DNA from 2 places in the Shewanella sedimentimangrovi genome. Region 1 is predicted to be linked to the other one. Evidence: predicted binding sites of a transcription regulator. Region 1 holds the regulator's gene; the other holds the start of a gene.

Region 1 (5,173 bases):
CTGGCTGATGCCGCCCAGAGACAGGAAATGGTGGGACAACCTGCCATTCTGCTGACCTCGGGGATGTTGCGCTCCACCCTGTCGAGATTCGTGAAATACACCATTCCAAACCTGAGGGTTATATCCTATCAGGAGGTGCCGGATGAGAAGCAAATCCGCATCGTGTCGGCGGTGGGCCAGTAGGGGATAAATAATGAAAATTAAACGTTTTTTTGCCAAAGATATGCGTGCGGCACTGGCTCAGGTAAAAGAGACTCTGGGTTCCGATGCGGTCATCATGTCCAATAAAAAGGTGACCGGCGGCATAGAAATTGTTGCAGCCGTAGACTACGACGATCCCAAGCCGGTTGCTGCCAAGCCCCAGTCTATTTCCCCTTTTGAAGAGGTGGCCGACGACAGAGTTTCTCTCGGCCTGTCCCCATCCGCTATCAAGACCAGCCGTCAAAAAGTTGCCGCGGCACCCGCCGATTCGCTGCAGGCTTTGCTGGAAAAACAACAAAGCCGTATGCAGCAGCTGAGCGGACAACAGGAAAGTGAGCTGGATATGCCTGCCTGGGCCCGCGGACTGGAAGCTCCTGCACCCAAATCGGCGCCCCAGCCTGCGACCTTTACACCGTCCCCCGATAAACAGCGCGCCCAGCAAAAGCCCAGCGCAGAGCTGGATGCCATGCGTGAGGAATTGAGTTCCCTGCGTAATTTGTTGACTCATCAAGTTGCCGCCCTGATGTCGGAGCAAAAGAAACGTAACAATCCGGTAGGGGCCATGCTGGAGAGCCGTTTGATTGACGCGGAGTTTTCCCCTGCCGTGGCAGCCAAGCTGGCAGCCCTGTCTGAGCATTATTCACCTGTCGAGCTGGTCAGGGCCTTGCCCCAGAGTCTGGCCAACATGTTGGACAATCAGGGCGATGACATAGTGCGTCGCGGTGGCGTGGTGGCTTTTGTCGGCCCAACCGGTGTCGGCAAGACCACTTCCATCGCCAAATTGGCGGCGCGATTCGCTGCACAACATGGCCCAGATCAAGTTGCGCTCATTACCACGGATCATTATCGCATTGGAGCCTTTGAGCAATTGGCAACTTATGGCAAAATAATGGGCTGTCCGGTAAAGCAAGCTCATGATCTCAATGAGTTGGAACAAATACTTTATCAGTTCAGGAATCGCAAGCTAGTATTGATAGATACGGCAGGAATGGGGCAAAGGGACATGCGTCTGGTGGAGCAACTGGACAACCTGACCGCTAATCGAGCCTTGCCGATCCGCAGTTATCTGGTATTGTCAGCGACATCACAACGTCGGGTGTTGCAGGATGCAGTGGAACACTTCAAAAGGATCCCCCTTTCCGGGGCTGTGTTGACCAAGCTGGATGAAGCCTGTTCTTTGGCAGGCGCCCTGAGTGTGCTGATCCAAAGCGGATTGCAGTTGAGTTATGTGACCGATGGTCAAAGGGTTCCTGAAGATATGCAAGTGGCTGATACCCTGGCGCTGGCCAAACAAGCGCTGGCAGCCATGAACGACAATGAACACAGACCCGTGAAAGAAAAGAAATGGGCAGAACAACCGACCTATGCATTTGAGTAAAGCTATGACCCGGGATCAAGCAAGCGGTTTACGTATGATGAATCAACCATATAACGAAAAAGTCAAAGTAATCGCCGTCAGCGGTGGCAAGGGCGGGGTCGGTAAGACCAGCGTTTCCATCAATACGGCGGTTGCGCTTGCCGAGAAGGGCAAGCGGGTGTTGGTACTGGATGCCGACCTGGGTCTGGCCAACGTGGATGTCATGTTGGGCCTGAGGGCCGAAAAAAACCTGTCCCATGTGCTGTCCGGCGAGGCGGAACTCGATGACATCATTCTCCGGGGCCCAAAGGGCATTGGTATTATCCCGGCGACATCGGGCGCCCAGGCCATGGTGGAGCTGACCCCAGCGCAGCACGCAGGTCTCATTCGCGCTTTCAGCGAAATGCGCACCCAGTTTGATGTGCTGATTGTGGATACCGCAGCCGGTATCTCCGACATGGTGCTGAGTTTTTCCCGCGCCGCCCAAGATGTGCTGGTGGTGGTGTGTGATGAACCCACGTCCATCACAGATGCTTATGCCCTGATTAAGATCCTCAGCCGTGAGCACGGAGTATTCAGATTCAAGATAGTGGCCAACATGGTCCGTAGCCTGCGTGAAGGTATGGAACTGTTTGCCAAGCTGAGTAAGGTCACCGACAGGTTCCTGGACGTGGCGCTGGAGCTGGTGGCGACTATCCCCTTCGATGAAAACCTGCGAAAGTCAGTGCGCAAGCAAAAGCTGATTGTCGAGGCTTATCCCAAATCACCGGCGGCCATTGCCTACCACGGTCTGGCGAACAAGGTCATGAGTTGGCCTATTCCGCAACAGCCGGGTGGTCACCTGGAGTTCTTTGTTGAACGTTTGGTGCAGCGTCCTGAGTACCAAGAGGATAGATCGAGTGAATAAAGCCGCGGCGTATACCGCTTTGGATAATAAAACATCCATCGTTGAACAGTACGCACCGCTGGTTAAAAGAATCGCGCACCACATGTTGGCCCGGTTGCCGGCTTCCGTACAGTTGGATGATTTGCTGCAGGCAGGCATGATAGGCCTGCTTGAGGCGTCGACTAAGTTTGACGGCAGCAAGGGTGCCAAGTTTGAAACATTTGCCGGGATAAGGATCCGCGGCGCCATGTTGGATGAAATCCGTCGTGGCGACTGGGTTCCCCGCTCGGTGCATCGCAATCAGCGGCGGGTCGCCCAGGTCATAGATGAGTTGGAGCAGGAACTCGGCCGTGATGCACGGGACACAGAAATCGCAGAAAGACTTGATATGACGCTGGATGAGTACCATCATATCTTGAGCGATGTTTCTGTAGGTAAAATCATAGGGATAGAAGATTTAGGCATCTCTCAGGACGTCTTGGTTCCAGAGGGTGAGCAGTCTGATGGCATCTTTGATTCTTTGGCCGACAGCCAATTTCATGGTGCTTTGGTCGAGGCCATCAAACAATTGCCAGAGAGAGATGCATTGGTATTATCGCTTTATTATGATGAAGCGCTGAACTTAAAAGAAATTGGTGCCATTCTTGATGTCAGTGAGTCCAGGGTGAGTCAAATACACAGCCAAGCTATGCTGCGACTCAAGGGCAAACTCAAGCATTGGACACACGTATAATTACTAATTGAGCATTTAGAGTGTCAGCTCACCGGAGGAAACCTTGGACAAGAATATGAAGATTCTCATTGTTGACGATTTTTCGACGATGAGGCGTATCATCAAGAACTTGTTGCGAGACCTGGGGTTCAACAATACCCAGGAGGCAGATGATGGCTCCACTGCGTTGCCCATGCTGCAAAAAGGCGATTTTGACTTTGTGGTCACGGATTGGAACATGCCCGGCATGCAGGGTATTGACCTGCTGAAGGCCATTCGTGCCGACGAAAACCTGAAGAATATCCCAGTGTTGATGGTAACTGCCGAAGCCAAGCGAGAGCAGATCATTGCCGCGGCACAGGCCGGGGTAAACGGCTATGTCGTTAAGCCATTTACCGCTGCCACCCTGAAAGAAAAGCTGGACAAGATATTCGAGCGCCTCAGTTAAGCAAGGACGGGCTATGCAGCTAAACACTTCAGGGCTCATCAGTCTCGAACAGGCGCAAATGCTTGTCGAACTCTTGTCCGCCGGTGAGCAGGATCAGGCCGATGCGCTGTTCCGTGATTTTGCCATGCCGTTGCAGCGTGAGTTGTTTGATGAAGTCGGAAAACTCACCCGCCAGCTTCACAGTGCCTTGATGGACTTTCAAGTTGATAACAGATTGTTGGAATTGGCCAATACCGAAATTCCGGATGCCAAGGAAAGACTCAATTACGTTATCGATATGACGGAACAGGCGGCCAATAAAACCATGGACGCCGTTGAAGAATGTCTGCCGCTGGCCGATGCATTGATAAACAATATTCAGACTGTGACTCCTGCATGGGACAGACTGATGCGCCGTGATATAGAGTTGAATGAATTCAAAGCGCTTTGTCACGATGTACAGCAGTTGATGGTCCGCAGCGAGAACGATTCAAACCGCCTGCGAGAACTCTTGAATCAAATTCTGATGGCGCAGGATTTCCAGGATCTTACCGGGCAAATGATCCGTCGGGTAATAGAGTTGGTTCGGGAGGTGGAGAGCAGTCTGGTCTCCATGTTGACCGTGTTTGGTGAACATACTCCCCAGGAAACCACCGAGCCCCAAAAAAGCAGCATAGAAGCCGAAGGCCCCATCATGAACGCGGAGGCGCGTCAGGATGTGGTTACGGGCCAGGATGAAGTCGACGACTTACTTTCAAGCCTGGGTTTCTGATTAAGGAGTCAGTTTAATGGCATTTGACGTAGATGAAGAGATCCTGCAGGACTTTTTGATCGAAGCCGGTGAAATTTTAGAGCTGCTGCAGGAACAATTGGTAGCGCTGGAAAACAACCCCGGTGACACGGATCTGCTTAACGCGATTTTCCGTGGTTTCCACACTGTGAAAGGTGGTGCGGGCTTCCTGGGATTGGCTCCCATGGTTGACGTCTGCCATGAATCGGAAAACACCTTTGACCTGCTGCGTACCGGCAAGCGTCATGTCACCGCCGAATTGATGGATATCATCCTCCAGGCGGTCGATGCCATTAATACCATGTTTGCTCAAACCCAGGCCGGCCAGGAGCAAGACCCTGCCTCCCCTGAGTTGCTGGCCAAGCTTAAACTCCTGTCTTCGGGGGCGCCGCTTCCCTCCGAAGGTGGTGCGGTTGCATCCGCGCCTGAACCAGAGCCTGAACCAGACCCCATTCCTGAACCCGTAGTGGCAGCGCCAGCTTCCAAAAACACCAGTGGCGGCGAATCCAGCATTGATGAAATTAACGAGGCTGAATTTGAGGCCTTGCTTGATGCACTCCACGGTTCCGGCAAGGGACCCGGCGTCAAGGCTGGCGTCCCACAGGATGTAGCTGGCAAAGCCACCGCCGCTAAACCCAGTCCAGCACCGTCAGGTGACGATATTACCGATGATGAGTTTGAGGCCTTGCTCGATGAGCTCCATGGTGCCGGCAAATTCAAGAGCGCGGCCAAGGGTGAAGTGGCCAAAGTGGAAGTCAGTGCTGCCGACAAGGTCGATGCAGACGAAATTACCGATGAAG
Region 2 (5,173 bases), 1.5 Mb from region 1:
GCTCTTCCTCTTCCACCTTGGACAGCACGGCCTTGACCGTGGGACGCTGGGAGATCACGCCGCAATACTCGGGCATGGAGGCGGCAAAGTCCTCGGTGCCGATACGGCGGGCTTCGTTGATAATGTCCTGCTTGTCCATGGTGATAAGCGGTCTGAGGATCAACAAGTCGGTGCAGCGGTCAATCACGTTCAAATTGGTCAGGGTCTGGCTCGATACCTGGCCCAGGCTCTCACCTGTTACCAGTGCCTGCACGCCCATGCGGTCGGCCACCCGGGTGGCGGCACGCATCATCATACGCTTGAGGATCACCCCCATCAGGCCCTTGTCGATCCGCTCCAGGATCTCGGTCACCACGGGATCAAAGGGCACACTGATAAATTTAACCTTGTGTGATTCGCCGTAGGTCTTCCACAGGTGGTAGGCCACCTGCTTGACGCCAATCTCGTGCTGGGCGCCGCCCAAGTTAAAGAAACAGTAATGGGTACGGGCGCCCTTTTTTATGAACTGGAAGCTGGCCACACCCGAGTCGAAACCGCCGGAGATCAGCGACATCACGTCTTCCTGGGTCGCCATGGGGAAGCCACCCAAACCTTCGATACGGCGGTTTACCATGTACAGCTTGTCGCGATCGATTTCCAGGTTCACAGTAATATCAGGGTCTTTGAGCTTGACGCCCTTGGCCTCGGTGAATTGGTTCAGGCCGCCGCCCACGTAGCGCTCCACCTCGATGGAGTTGAAGTCATGCTGCCCGGAACGCTTGACCCGGACGCAGAAGGTCTTGTCTTTGAGCACATCGCGGTACACCTTGAGCGCGTGCTGATAGATGTCATCCATGGTGGTGAAGCTGTACTCGGCCACCTGCACCACGTTGGCGATGCCGGGAATGCAGGCCAGGCGCTCGGCAAACACCGACTCCAGCTCCGGCTTGTCCTTGGGCACCATCACCATGATCCTATCCCACTGGCGCTGCACCTTGGCATCTTCATCGATTTTTTTCAGCACATTGCGTATGTTGGACTCGAGCATTTTGGTAAAGCGCATTCTTACCGGTTTGCTCTTCATCATGATTTCGGGGTACAGCTTGACGATAAACTTCATTGGATTTCCGCAGGACAATTTAAAAACAGCAATTTGCCGATTATAACAAAGCACGGGGATGAGAGCAGAGCTTTTATTGCAGTATGACGGGCTGGGCCGGCGGGTAAAAACAGAGGCCCTGAATTATCAGGGCCCCATCTTCTATTGTCGGAAATGACTCAAGGAAGTTAATTGCCGACCTGGATCTCGTCGGATTCCTTGGCCTTGCCCTGCTCTATGGCGATTTCCACCCGGCGGTTACGGGCGCGGTTACCGGCCGAATCGTTGGGCACCAGGGGCGCGGTGGAGGCCATGCCCACCACCTTCATCCTGGAACTGTCGAAGCCTTTCACCTTGACCAGCTCATGGGCCACGGCCACGGCGCGCTTGGAGGACAGGTCCCAGTTGGAGCTGTAGAGCTCGTTGCTTATCTGCATATCGTCGGTGTGACCCGAGACCGTGATAATGCCTGGAACATCCTTGAGCAGGTTGCCCACGGCGCGGATCACCGGCTTGAACCTGGGTTGCAAAAAGCCCGAGCCGGAGCCGAAGGCGCCCTTCTCGCGAATACGGATAATGATCTGTTGCCCCAGGGATTCGATTTCAATGGCGCCGTCCACTATCTGCTCATTGAGCTCCTGGGCCATTTTCTTCACTTCCTGGTTAATCTTGTCCTGGGCCGAAGCGGCCTCGGATTTCTTGGCCTCGGCTGTTTCCTGTGCCGTGGCCGAGGCTTCGCCGCCCCGCTGCTCACCCTGTTGCTGCTGCACGCCACCGGCGCGATCCGAATCCCCTTCCTGGAAATCGAGGATCGGCTCGGTCATCTCGTTGGTCTGCTGGTTGATGATTTCAATGGGCGTGGGCTCAGGCTTGCCGGGACGGAATTCCAGGGCAATGACCGACGTCCCCTTGGGAATGTCCTTCACTTCCACCTTGTTCTGCACCCCGAAGGCGTACTTCATGGAGCCCGCAATCTGCTTGAACTTCATCACGTCCATTTCGGAGAAGGCCAGCAGCAGCACGAAGAAGCACATCAGCAGCGACATCAGATCGGCAAAGGTCGCCAGCCAGGCCGGCGCCCCCGGCGGCGGACAGTGACACTTGTCCTTGGCCATGGGATTACTCCCCGTCCGTGGTGTCTATCTTCCGCTGCTTTTCGGACAGATAGTTCTTGAGGAAACCTTCGATCACCCTGGGGTTCTGGCCATCCTGAATCGCCAGCACGGCGTCCATGATCAGGCTGCGGTTGAGCATTTCCTCACCCATGCGCAGCGCCAGCTTGTCGGCAATGGGAATGGCCACCATGTTGGCTATGATGGCGCCGTAAAGTGTGGTCAACAGTGCCACGGCCATTGCGGGACCGATGGACTTGGGGTCATCCATGTTGGACAACATGGCCACCAGCCCCACCAGGGTACCTATCATACCCATGGCCGGAGCCACATCACCGAAGGCCTTGAAAATACTGATACCGGTACGATGACGCTCCTCGGTCAGGGCAATATCCTTTTCCAGGGCTTCACGTACCACGTCACCGTCGTGACCATCCACCAGCATGTCGACGGCTTTTTGCATAAAACTGTTGGAGATTTGCGCCTCTTCCAGGGCCAGGAAGCCCCCCTTACGGGCCGCATCGGCCATGGAGACGGACTGCTCAATCAGCTCTTCGGGTTTTTCCAGCTTGAACATGAAAGCCTTGGCCGCAATCTTCACCGCACCGAGGAATTGCTTGAGGTTGAACTTCATCATTACCACAAACAGTGAGCCACCGAGCACGATAAGCACAGAAGGCACATCGACGAAAATCGCCAGGCCGCCGCTGCTGACCATGGCCATGATGATAAATGCAAAGGCGCCCAACAAGCCTATCAGGGTTGCTAAATCCACTATTGCTCCTCAATGGTGTCGCAAAAGGCGACAGAGATACCCAATTCAAATGCCGATCCCCTATCCCATAATGTCTGGATAAAGAGTACGTCGGTCATTCGCTATTCTCAGTTATCGGACCTAACTTGGGCAAGTTTAGTGTCATTTTATTTTTTTCAACAAAAATTCAGCAACAAAGCGTGCAGCGAGGCAAATTTTGCCCGCCTGAATTTGACCCTGGTGGGCTCCTGAGATACCTTGTGTCGGCTAAATTTTCAGGAAGTGTGACAGTGGCCAAAAAACCCGACAGCTTAACCTTTGAAGAGTCCCTGCTTGAGCTCGAACGTATAGTCGGCGAGTTGGAGCAGGGGGATGTGTCCCTCGATGATGCCCTCAAGCAATTCGAGCGCGGCATAGGACTGGTGCGCGCCAGCCAGGCCAAGCTGGAACAGGCGGAGCAAAAGGTCGCCATACTGCTCAAGCAGGAGCCGGATGCGCCCCTGGCAGACTTCCTGCCCGAGGGTGATTAAGTGCTCAAACACAGCCTGGCACAATGCCAAGCCCGGGTTGATGCCATTCTCGCCCGGGAAATCGATCAACTGGACGACGGTGCACCGCGGCTGAAGCAGGCCATGCGCCACGGCGCTCTCCTCGGCGGCAAACGTATCCGCCCCTTCCTGGTGTATGCCGTGGGTGAACTGCTGGGAGTCGACAAACAACAACTCGACCCCTGCGCCGCCGCCATCGAATGTATCCACGCTTATTCGCTGATCCATGACGACTTGCCCGCCATGGACAACGATTGCCTGCGCCGCGGTCAGCCAACGGTACATGTCGCCTTCGATGAGGCCACCGCTATTCTTGCCGGTGATGCGCTGCAGACCCTTGCCTTCGACATTATCAGCACCGCAGACGCAGAGCTGGACGCCCAGCAAAGGCTGCAGATGGTCAAGGCACTGGCCCAAGCCTCCGGCTACGCCGGCATGTGCGGCGGCCAGGCTATCGACCTTGCCGCCACTGGCCAAAGCATAGATTTGGCCCAGCTGACCCGCTTGCATAATCTCAAAACCGGTGCCCTTATCCGCTGCGCCGCCGAGCTGGCATTAATTGCCGCCAAGGCGCCGGAGTCGGAAAAAGCCGCCCTGCGCACCTATGCTGATGCCATAGGGCTGGCCTTCCAGGTGCAGGACGATATTCTCGACATTACTGCCACCACGGAAGAGCTGGGCAAGCCCCAGGGTTCGGATCTGAACGCCAACAAGAGCACCTTTCCCAAACTGCTGGGATTGGCAGGCGCACAGCAAACGGCCGATAACCTGGTGGCCGATGCACTATCGGCGCTGGCAAAATTGCCATACAATAGCCAGTTACTTGCAGAATTCGCCCGCTTCATCATAGAGCGCCGGGTATAAAAAGAGAGTCATTGAACCTCGCTATGAGTTTGGACATTTCCCAATTTCCGGTACTGGCCAAGGCCAACACCCCAGAAGAACTCAGGCAATTGCCTCAGTCACAGCTGCCGCAACTGGCCAATGAATTACGCCAGTTCCTGCTTAAATCCGTTGGCATGTCCAGTGGCCACTTCGCCTCGGGCCTGGGTACGGTCGAGCTGACCGTGGCCCTGCATTATGTGTACAACACCCCCTTCGACCGCCTGATCTGGGACGTGGGCCACCAGGCCTATCCCCATAAGATCCTCACCGGTCGCCGCGAGCGGATGCACACCATCAGACAAAAGAATGGCCTGCACCCCTTCCCCTGGCGGGAAGAGAGTGAATACGACACCTTCAGCGTCGGTCACTCGGGCACTTCGGTCTCGGCCGCGCTCGCCATGGCGGTCGCCGCCGACAAGGAACAGGCGGGGCGCAAAGTGGTGGCCGTCATAGGTGACGGCGCCATGACAGGTGGCATGGTGTTCGAGGCCATGAACCATGCCGGCGATCTGCACAAAGACATGCTGGTGGTGCTGAACGACAACGAAATGTCCATTTCGGAAAACGTCGGCGCCCTCAACAACCATCTGGCCCAACTGATGTCCGGCCGCCTGTACACCACCATCCGTGAAAGCGGCAAAAAGGTGCTTAAGGGCATGCCGGTGATCAAGGAAATGGCCAGACGCACCGAAGAACACCTCAAGGGCATGGTCGTCCCCGGCACCCTGTTCGAGGAGCTGGGCTTCAACTACATAGGCCCCATCGACGGTCACGATGTGGATGCCATGGTCGAGAC

Evidence for each region. Region 1 encodes FliA, which starts transcription of late flagellar genes. Its sites were predicted from a motif close to CTAAAGNTNNNNNNNNNNNNGCCGATA; they were not measured.
Region 2: a site for FliA is predicted at 3,078-3,104, ahead of pomA (flagellar motor protein PomA). Genes of this name have one in related genera too.

Annotation. Positions count from the first base shown of each region.
Region 1 covers NZ_CP071502.1:2,757,476-2,762,648, reverse strand. Annotated here, with positions in the region: gene flhA (flagellar biosynthesis protein FlhA) at 1-183, shown strand, start outside; gene flhF (flagellar biosynthesis protein FlhF) at 194-1,579, shown strand; gene JYB85_RS12020 (MinD/ParA family protein) at 1,584-2,465, shown strand; gene JYB85_RS12015 (RNA polymerase sigma factor FliA) at 2,458-3,177, shown strand; gene cheY (chemotaxis response regulator CheY) at 3,221-3,604, shown strand; gene JYB85_RS12005 (protein phosphatase CheZ) at 3,618-4,355, shown strand; gene JYB85_RS12000 (chemotaxis protein CheA) at 4,372-5,173, shown strand, end outside.
Region 2 covers NZ_CP071502.1:1,214,308-1,219,480, reverse strand. Annotated here, with positions in the region: gene thiI (tRNA uracil 4-sulfurtransferase ThiI) at 1-1,099, opposite strand, end outside; gene JYB85_RS05190 (flagellar motor protein MotB) at 1,267-2,193, opposite strand; gene pomA (flagellar motor protein PomA) at 2,198-2,965, opposite strand; gene xseB (exodeoxyribonuclease VII small subunit) at 3,235-3,474, shown strand; gene ispA ((2E,6E)-farnesyl diphosphate synthase) at 3,475-4,356, shown strand; gene dxs (1-deoxy-D-xylulose-5-phosphate synthase) at 4,380-5,173, shown strand, end outside.